DNA from 4 places in the Arthrobacter sp. QXT-31 genome. Region 4 is predicted to be linked to each of the others. Evidence: riboswitches for the same ligand, from Rfam matches in the RefSeq annotation. Region 4 holds a riboswitch; each other region holds the start of a gene.
The links. A riboswitch is a leader RNA that binds a small molecule or an ion and turns the genes downstream of it on or off. The one in region 4 is predicted to bind thiamine pyrophosphate.
Positions count from the first base shown of each region.

Region 1: linked by a shared signal. The riboswitch ahead of thiO (glycine oxidase ThiO) and the one ahead of BWQ92_RS11755 (ECF transporter S component) in region 4 are both predicted to bind thiamine pyrophosphate.
Region 2: linked by a shared signal. The riboswitch ahead of BWQ92_RS19920 (bifunctional hydroxymethylpyrimidine kinase/phosphomethylpyrimidine kinase) and the one ahead of BWQ92_RS11755 (ECF transporter S component) in region 4 are both predicted to bind thiamine pyrophosphate.
Region 3: linked by a shared signal. The riboswitch ahead of thiC (phosphomethylpyrimidine synthase ThiC) and the one ahead of BWQ92_RS11755 (ECF transporter S component) in region 4 are both predicted to bind thiamine pyrophosphate.

Region 1 covers NZ_CP019304.1:3,839,536-3,841,729, reverse strand. The annotation lists gene thiO (glycine oxidase ThiO) at 1-1,302, opposite strand; TPP riboswitch at 1,293-1,414, opposite strand; gene thiE (thiamine phosphate synthase) at 1,442-2,143, shown strand; gene BWQ92_RS17475 (ferritin-like fold-containing protein) at 2,159-2,194, opposite strand, start outside.
Region 2 covers NZ_CP019304.1:4,362,732-4,364,925, reverse strand. The annotation lists gene BWQ92_RS19920 (bifunctional hydroxymethylpyrimidine kinase/phosphomethylpyrimidine kinase) at 1-1,112, opposite strand, end outside; TPP riboswitch at 1,095-1,191, opposite strand; gene BWQ92_RS19915 (Rne/Rng family ribonuclease) at 1,333-2,194, opposite strand, start outside.
Region 3 covers NZ_CP019304.1:4,202,975-4,205,168, reverse strand. The annotation lists gene BWQ92_RS19095 (amidohydrolase family protein) at 1-750, opposite strand, end outside; TPP riboswitch at 827-934, shown strand; gene thiC (phosphomethylpyrimidine synthase ThiC) at 930-2,194, shown strand, end outside.
Region 4 covers NZ_CP019304.1:2,609,690-2,611,883, forward strand. The annotation lists gene BWQ92_RS11745 (DUF4235 domain-containing protein) at 58-321, opposite strand; gene BWQ92_RS11750 (heme-degrading domain-containing protein) at 379-930, opposite strand; TPP riboswitch at 1,050-1,193, shown strand; gene BWQ92_RS11755 (ECF transporter S component) at 1,266-1,886, shown strand; gene BWQ92_RS11760 (ABC transporter ATP-binding protein) at 1,886-2,194, shown strand, end outside.

The DNA.
Region 1 (2,194 bases), 1.2 Mb from region 4:
TCATGCGGGAGTGCCGCAATGGGTGAAAGCTCCCAGCGGGGCAGCAACTCCCAGCGGATCGGGGAGCCCGGGGGAAAACCGGGCCGGCCGGAACGCGGCCCAGCGCCGATCGGTAATGCCGTCCATGAGCTGGCGGCAGATCGCCGCGGCGGCCGGGGTCAGCAGGACCCCGTGGCGGAAGAAGCCGGTGGCAATGATGAGGCCCGCCACGTCCGTACCGGCATCCCGCCCGCCTGCGGGGCCGCATGCCGGTACGCGGCCCAGCAGGGGTGCGTTGTCAGGTGTGCCGGGCCGTGCCCGGGCGGTGGCCTCGAGCAGCTCCAGCTCGGCGACGGCGGGAAGCAGGGCCTGCGCGTCACGCAGCAGCTGGTAGACGCCGCCGGCGCTGGTGCCCGGCACGCCGTCCTCGCGCTGGGTGGCGCCGATCACCACCGTGCCGTCCTGGCGGGGCACTATGTACACCGGAACGCCCCGCACCATGCCCCGGACGGTTGCGGTGAGCAGGGGCTGCAGGTGTGCGGGGACCCGAAGCCTGAGGATGTCTCCGTGGACGGGCCGCAGCGGCAGATGGAGGCCTTCCGGCAGGTTCTGCAGCTGTGCCGCGGCCAGGCCGTTGGCCACCACCGTCTCGGCCGCCCTGACGGAGCCGCCGCCCGCCAGCCGGACGCCGCAGACGCGTCCGCCGTCCCAGAGCAGGCCAGTGGCCTGCTCTGGGACGGTGGACCCCTGTGCTGCCGCGTTCCCCTGGCCCGCAGTCCTCTGGCCTTGGCTGGCCAGCTCTGCGGCCAGGGCCCTGACCAGCTTGCGCGGGTCCACCTGGTGGTCTGCCGGGATATCAAGGGCGCAGGAAATTCCGGGGCTGAGCAGCGGCTCGCGGGAACGCGCCTCGCGGATAGTCAGCGGTTCCACTTCCAGGCCGTGGGCCCGCTGCACGTCCCGCAGGTCCATCAGCGCGCGCCGGTCGGCGGGATCGGCACCCAGCGCAAGGGTAGGCGTCGTGAGATAACCGGCGTCCTCCCCGGTGGTGAGGGTGGCGGCAAACTCCGGCCACCTGGCCGAGGACTCCAGCATCAGCTCCAGGAGCCCTTCCTCCTGGTAATGCAGTTCGCTGACCGGGGCGAGCATGCCGGCCGCCGCCCAGCTGGCGCCACTGCCGGGGGCTTCATCGATGAGCACCACCGACCGGCCGGAACGCCGCGCCTCCCAGGCGATGCCGTGGCCCACCACGCCCCCGCCAATGACGGCCACGTCTGCCTCGAGACGCGTCGCGGCACAATCCTTACCGCTGGTTTCGGGATTCATGTTTTCCTTCCCTACGCCGGTACTAACCGGATCAGGTCAAGCGGTCGGCTCTGACGCCCTCTCAGCCCTGCGCCTTTTATGACATCGGCAACGGGCTCCCGCGGTACCTGCCCAGTTTAGAGGAACTAAGGTGGTTGCCATGACCGAGCACTCTGCCCACACCGCCGCCCGCCTCTACCTCTGCACCGATGCCCGCAAGGACCGCGGGGACTTTGCGGACTTCGTGGACGCGGCGTTTGCCGGCGGCGTTGACATCATCCAGCTGCGGGACAAGAGCATTGAGGCGGCCGAGGAGCTCGAGCTGCTGGAAATCGTCCACGCCGCCGCCCGCCGGCACGGCCGGCTCTGGGCCGTGAACGACCGCGCCGACGTCGCATCCATCGCCGGCGCCCCGGTGTTCCACATCGGCCAGAAGGACCTGCCGCTGCGCGCTGCCCGGAAGCTGCTGCACGATGCAACCGTGATCGGGCTCTCCACCCACAGCACGGAGCAGGTGGATGCCGCCATCGTCGCCGCCCACGGACGCGGCGGCCTGGACTATTTCTGCGTGGGCCCGCTCTGGGCCACCCCCACCAAACCCGGGCGCGCCGCCGTCGGACTCGATCTGGTGAGCTATGCGGCGAAGGCTGTCCGCACCGTGAACGAGGAAATCGTGGGGGGACTGCTGCTGCCCTGGTTCGCGATCGGCGGGATCGACCGCACGAACGTGGAGCAGGTCCTGGCGGCCGGAGCCAGCAGGATTGTCGTCGTCCGTGCCATCACCGAGGCGCCGGATCCGGCGGCCGCAGCGGCGGAACTGCTCGACGCCCTCGAAGCGACGTCCCCCGCAGCCGTCATCTAGCGGCAACCCGGCAAGCTACCCGCTCAGGCCCAGCTGGACCATCCGGCGGGA
Region 2 (2,194 bases), 1.8 Mb from region 4:
GCCAGGACGCGGGAGTAGCCGTTGAGGTAGATGGCGTCCTGGGCGAGGTAGTACGCGAATTCCTTCTCCGGAAGGCTGCCCTCCACAAGCCCGCGGATGAAGCCCAGGCCATAGATGACTTCCAGGTCGGCGAAGGTCTCGGCACGCAGCAGTTCCCCGAACGCCCCCTTTGGTTCGGCCGGACCTGTCGTTCCGGCGTCGGCCATGTGGTGGAAATGGTGGATGGGTCCGTTTCCGGCGCCGACCTCCAGCTGCCCGGACGTGCGGAGCGCGCCGGCCAGCCAGGGCTTGACCTCCCGCAGTGACGCTTCCCAGTTGCCCAGCCGCGCCTGTGCAGTGGCCATGGCCGAGGAGAGGGAGCATCCGGTGCCGTGGCTGTTCCGCGTGGCAATCCGCTCACCGGTAACCTCCACCACCTCCGCGGACAGCAACCCTGCGGTGTTGACGAGGGCGTCCGGACAGGTTGTCCCGTTCAGGTGGCCGCCTTTGACCAGGACCGTGGCACCGGTCTGGTCCGCGAGCCGCCTGCCCTGGTCGAGGGCGGCAGCCCAGTCCGCGGCCTCAGGTTCCCCGAGCAGCATCGCCAGTTCGGGAAGGTTGGGGGTGACCAGGTCCGCGAGGGGCAGCAGCTTCCGGAGGGCAGCCTCCGCGGACTCCCGCAGGAGGCGGTCACCACTGGTGGCTACCATCACCGGGTCAAGGACCACGACGCCGGGCCGCACCTTTTCGAGCCAGCTGCGGACGGCGGCGATCACCTTTTCATCGCCCAGCATGCCGATCTTCACAGCATCCACGTGGATATCGTCACTGACAGCATCCAGCTGTGCTGACAGGAATGATGCAGGCGGAACGTGCACGCCGCTCACGCCGGTGGTGTTTTGCGCGGTGAGGGCGGTTATCGCGGCCATCCCGTAGCCGCCGTGGGCTGCAATGCTTTTCAGGTCGGCCTGAATGCCTGCGCCGCCGGACGGATCCGAGCCGGCGATGGCAAGGACCCGGGGAACTGCACGGGAGGTGGGGGTGGGCGGAGCCACGGTTTCCAGGAGCGGACTAGCGGCGGCCGTTGGTGCAGGCAGGAGCGATGCTGACAGTGTTGATGACAAAGGAGACATCCCTTCGCCGGTGCTAACCGGACAGGTTCAACGGGTTTGGATCTCAGCCGGCCCGTGCGCGGCACCCCGTGTCAGTCCCCCAGCCTAGCGGTTCGTTCCGGATATGGCGCCGAATTTGACGTTTGCGACAGGCCGGCAGCGAAAAGGGTCCGGCCCCGCAAGCGCGGTGCCGGACCCTTCCTCTGGATTCAGAAGTCAGTCATCCCAGACCTTGATCAGCTCAGAGTTCCGAGGCGGGTACCCCAACCCCCAGAATGATCGGTTCGCTGGCTGGCTGCGGAGCCGCCTTGGCCGCGCTGCCGTCACCCGTCTCCGGTGCCTTGGCCTCGTGCGAGTGCCCGGCGGCGGATGCGGGAGCAACCTCGTGGTGCTCCACGGATGTTTCGTTGGCTGCGCCCTGGGGACGGCTGGCGCTGCGGTTGCGTCGCGGACGGCGCCCCCGGGACAGGGCGGTGGAGCTTTCGGCCAGCTGGCCCGCAGCAGGCTGGCTTTCCGACTGCCGGCTTTCCCGCTGCTCGCTTTCCCGCTGGGCCGGCGCCTCTTCCCTGGGCTCCTCCTTCTCGGCGGGCGCAACCGGGCTGCCGAGGTGCGCGAAGGCCTCCTCCAGGCGGTCCAGCGTCAGGGCCGGCGCTTCCTTCGGCGGCTCATCGCTGTGATCGACAAACGGAAGAATCACCTTCTCGCCGCCAAAAGTCAGCACTGCCCCTGGCCGGCCGGAGATGCTCTCCGTTTCAGGAGCGCGGTGCACCACAGGGCTTTCCGGTGCGGCAGCCGCTGGCGCGGCCGGACGCGGTGCTTCCGCTGACGCGGCGGCGGTCTGCGCGGCCTCCTCGTGCAGGTGCGCGGCGTGCGCCGCTGCCGCGATGTTGGCGAGGGCGGCGCGGGTGGCTTCAGCCTTGGCGTGGCGTTCTGCTTCCGAGGGGTCGGGGTGGTGCAGCGCGGCAGGGGCGGCCGGAGCGCCCTCTGGCTGCTGTCCGCCCTTGCCACGGCGGCGCTTCCGCTCCGGACGGGCAGGGGGCTGGACCTCCGCACGGTGGACATGGTGCTCCGCGGCCACGGTGTTGGCGCGGCGGTGCTCCACC
Region 3 (2,194 bases), 1.6 Mb from region 4:
ATACCGCGGGAACTTTGGCTCGGCCTGGGCTGCGATATCGGGGAAGGTGGCGATGTTGATGAGTGTGGGAACGATCGGCACCTGCTGCTCGGCGAAGCGGGGAATGTGCCTGGGCAGGAGCCCTGTGGCGTGCTCAATGCAGTCGATGCCGGCGTCCAGCATGTCATCCAGGGTGTCCTCGCCGAAGCAGTGGGCCGTGACCCTGGCGCCCTCGTCGTGGGCGGCCCGGACGGCGTCCCGCACGGCAGCGGCAGGGAAGGACGGCGCGAGGTCGCCGGCCGTGCGGTCGATCCAGTCCCCCACCAGCTTGACCCAGCCGTCCCCCTCCCGTGCCTGTTTGCGCACGGCCTCCACGAGGCCTTCGGGTTCAACTTCGACGGCGAAGTTGCGAAGGTAGCGGCGGGACCTGGCAACATGCCGGCCGGCCCGGATGATCCGGGGCGCATCAGGCCGCTGCTGCAGCCAGCGCGTGTCGCTCACGGCGCCGGCGTCGCGCACCAGCAGCGTTCCGGCGTTGCGGTCAGTTATCGCCTGCTCATACGCCACGTCGTCGTCCACGGCACCCGCCGGGCCCAGCCCGATGTGGCAGTGGGCATCAACGAATCCGGGCAGGACCCAGCCATCCAGGACGGTGTCCGCCCGCCGGCCCGGCGGATTGAACGTCAGTTTCCCGTCAACGGCCCAGAGCCCGCGGCGTTCCTCATCCGCCGCAGTGAGCACGGGTCCGCTGAATTCGATGATGTGCGCCATGGTTCCAGCTTAATTGGCCGCCGCACCGGGCCCTTCACAGATGGACAGGGGCAATCGGGGCTGTGGTAGCTTCGTCTAACGACCACACGGGTGCCCTTGCAGGGGCTGAGATCAGGCTGACGCAGCCTGCGACCGTCGAACCTGTCCGGGTAATGCCGGCGAAGGAAGTGAGCAGTAAATTGAGCACCCAGAAATCACAGCTGAGCCCTGCCCAAAATGAATCAGCCCAGAATGACGCAGCCGTCACGCAGTCGCTGAAGTCCCATTCACTGGCTTACCTGGAAGGAGACGGGCTGCGGGTTCCGGTAACGGAAATCGCCCTGGAGCCCTCCCCCAACGGCGAGCAGAACGAGCCGCTGCGCGTTTACCGCACGGCCGGTCCGGGCAGCGACCCGGTGGTGGGCCTCGCCCCGTTCCGTGCGGAATGGATTGCGGCGCGCGAAGACACGGAGACCTATGACGGCCGCGAGCGGAACCTGCTCGACGACGGCAAGTCAGCCGTGCGCCGCGGCGCGGCTTCCGCCGAATGGAAGGGCGCCAGGCCGGTGCCCCGCCGTGCGGCTGAAGGCAGGACCGTGACGCAGATGCACTATGCGCGTCAGGGCACCATCACTCCCGAGATGCGCTTCGTGGCCCTCCGTGAGAACTGCGACGTGGAACTCGTCCGCAGCGAACTCGCCGCCGGACGGGCCATCATCCCCAGCAACATCAACCACCCTGAGTCCGAACCCATGATCATCGGCAAGGCGTTCCTGGTGAAGATCAATGCCAACATCGGCAACTCGGCCGTTACCAGCTCCATCGCGGAAGAGGTGGACAAGCTGCAGTGGGCCACCCAGTGGGGTGCGGACACCGTGATGGACCTGTCCACCGGCGACGACATCCACACCACGCGCGAGTGGATCATCCGCAACTCCCCCGTGCCGATCGGCACGGTGCCGATCTACCAGGCGCTGGAAAAGGTCAACGGCGAGGCGAACGCGCTGACCTGGGAGATCTTCCGTGACACGGTCATCGAACAGTGCGAGCAGGGCGTGGACTACATGACCATCCACGCCGGCGTGCTGCTCCGGTACGTGCCCCTGACAGCGAACCGTGTGACCGGCATCGTCTCCCGCGGCGGTTCCATCATGGCCGGCTGGTGCCTTGCCCACCACCAGGAAAACTTCCTGTACACCCACTTTGACGAGCTCTGCGAGATCTTCGCGAAGTACGACGTCGCCTTCTCACTGGGTGACGGCCTGCGGCCCGGCGCGACGGCGGACGCCAACGACGCCGCGCAGTTCGCCGAACTGGACACCCTGGCTGAGCTGACCCAGCGGGCCTGGGAGTACGACGTGCAGGTCATGGTGGAGGGACCGGGCCACATCCCGTTCCACCTGGTGCGTGAGAATGTGGAGCGCCAGCAGGAGCTCTGTAAGGGGGCGCCCTTCTACACGCTGGG
Region 4 (2,194 bases):
GGGGCCGGGCACCGAACCGGGGCCGGCGGCCCTGTGCAGTCCTGCCGGCGCGGCGGCCTAGACGATGTCCTGGCTCTTGGCGAAGCGGGTGATGGCCCGCTGCGTGCCGCGGTTGGCCAGGACCTGGATCACGGCGCTCACGGACGCGGAGACGAGGGCGAACGTCAGGGCAGTGCGCAGCGTGGTGGGGACGTCATCCTTGTCGCCCTTGGGGGGCTTCTTTCCCGTGACCTTTTCCCAGATGGTATCGACGGCCTTGGTGCCGGCGAAGCCCGCCAGCAGGCTGATGCCGGTGCCAAGCAGTTTGATGAAGAAACTCATTCCGGAACTCCTCGCGAGATGAACACTGGTCTTTCCCTAGCCTATCGGCATGAAGCGTCAGCCCAGCCGCATGGAACGGTGGATTTCCCGCAGCGCCTCCACCACGAGGCGGTGATCGGCCACCTGCGGCAGGCCGGACACCGTGACCACGGCCACCGCACCCACATCCCGCACATAGACGGGAAAGGCTCCGCCGTGGGCGGCGTAGGTGGACTGGTCGAACCAGGCGTTGTCCTCGATCCGTCCGCCGCCGGCCCTGCCCCGCAGGCCCACCAGCAGCGACGGCTCCTCGTAGCGCAGGGCAGTCCGCTGCTTGGCCCGCACCCAGCCCTCGTTGTCCGGGGTGGCACCCTCGAGCGCCACATGGAAGAGGACCTGTTCGCCCTTGGTGATGTCGATGGCGATGGGCAGGTTCCCTTCCTTGCCGCGCTCCACCAGTTCCAGGCCGAGCGCCAGGGCATCGTCCTTGGTGAACCGGGGAAACTGCAGTTCGGCGATCTCACCCTCGATCTGGCCGATCATGGCTGCCAGGGATTCCGCCGGCTGTTCCTCGGCGGAGTCGGGGTCAAAGGTGGGCAGGGCAGCGGCGCCGGAGTCCTGTTGCGTCATGGCCCCAATGTACTCCGCGGGGCCGTCCCGGCGGCGCAGGGAACCTCCCGGATTGTGACGGCGGCCCCGGGATTCCGGGGACGCCGGGGTGTAAACTGAACCAGCCCACAAGGGCAGATTTATCACGACAGGGGAGCGCCGCCGTCGGGATGCAAAGGCAGCAGCCAGCGCAACCGCGGATGGGCGCTGAGAGTGCGGACCGCCGCAGACCCTCGAACCTGATCCGGCTAGTACCGGCGCAAGGGAGTCGAGTTCTCAGAGTGCCCGGCAGCAGATGGCCCAGCCACCGGCAGCCGGGGTAACGCTTTCCCCTCCTGTTCCTCAGGAGGACCATCATGACAACTGCAGCAATCAAGAAGACCGGCTACAACTGGCGCGTGGCCGACATCGTGGTGGCGGCGCTCATCGCCGTCGCCGGAGGCGTGATCTTCTGGGCCTGGTCCCAGGGCGCCAACGTCATCTCCACTCCCGTGAACGCCGTCTACCCGCCCCTGACCGGCCTGTACGCCGGCGGCTGGATGATCCCGGCGGTCCTGGGCATGCTCATCATCCGCAAGCCCGGCGCGGCCCTGTTCTGCGAAACGGTGGCGGCCACCGGCGAACTCCTGATGGGCTCGCAGTACGGCACCACTGTGCTGATCTCCGGCCTCCTGCAGGGCCTGGGCGCGGAACTCGTGTTCGCCGCCTTCCGGTACAAGAAGTTCAACCTCCCTGTTGCGCTCCTCGCCGGAGCCGGCGCCGGGCTGTTCTGCGGCCTCAACGACTCGTTCGCGCCGTGGGGCTGGAACATCGCCTACGCCGCCGGTGACAAGTTCGCGTACATCGTGTTCTGCGCCATCTCCGGCGCGGTCATCGCAGGCGCCCTGTCCTGGATCGCCACCCGCGGCCTGGCCAAGACCGGCGTGCTGAGCTCCTTCGCTTCCCGCAAGGCCGCCACGGAGCCCGTCTTCAACTGATGCCCGCTTCCCACGACGGCGGCGTCCGCCCCGCCGCGGTACATTCCCGCGGCTGGGGCTGGCGCCACGCCGGCCGCACCAAACCCGCCGTCCAGGCGCTTGACCTGGACATCCGCCCCGGTGAGCGTGTCCTGCTGCTCGGCCCTTCCGGGGCCGGCAAGTCCACGCTGCTCCATGCCCTTGCCGGTGTGCTGGGGGACAGCGACGCGGACGGCTCTTCCGACGGCGCCGACGGTATGGCGGACCAGGACGACGCCGACGAGAGCGGCGAGCTGCTCATCGACGGCGCGCCCCCGCGCGCCCAGCGC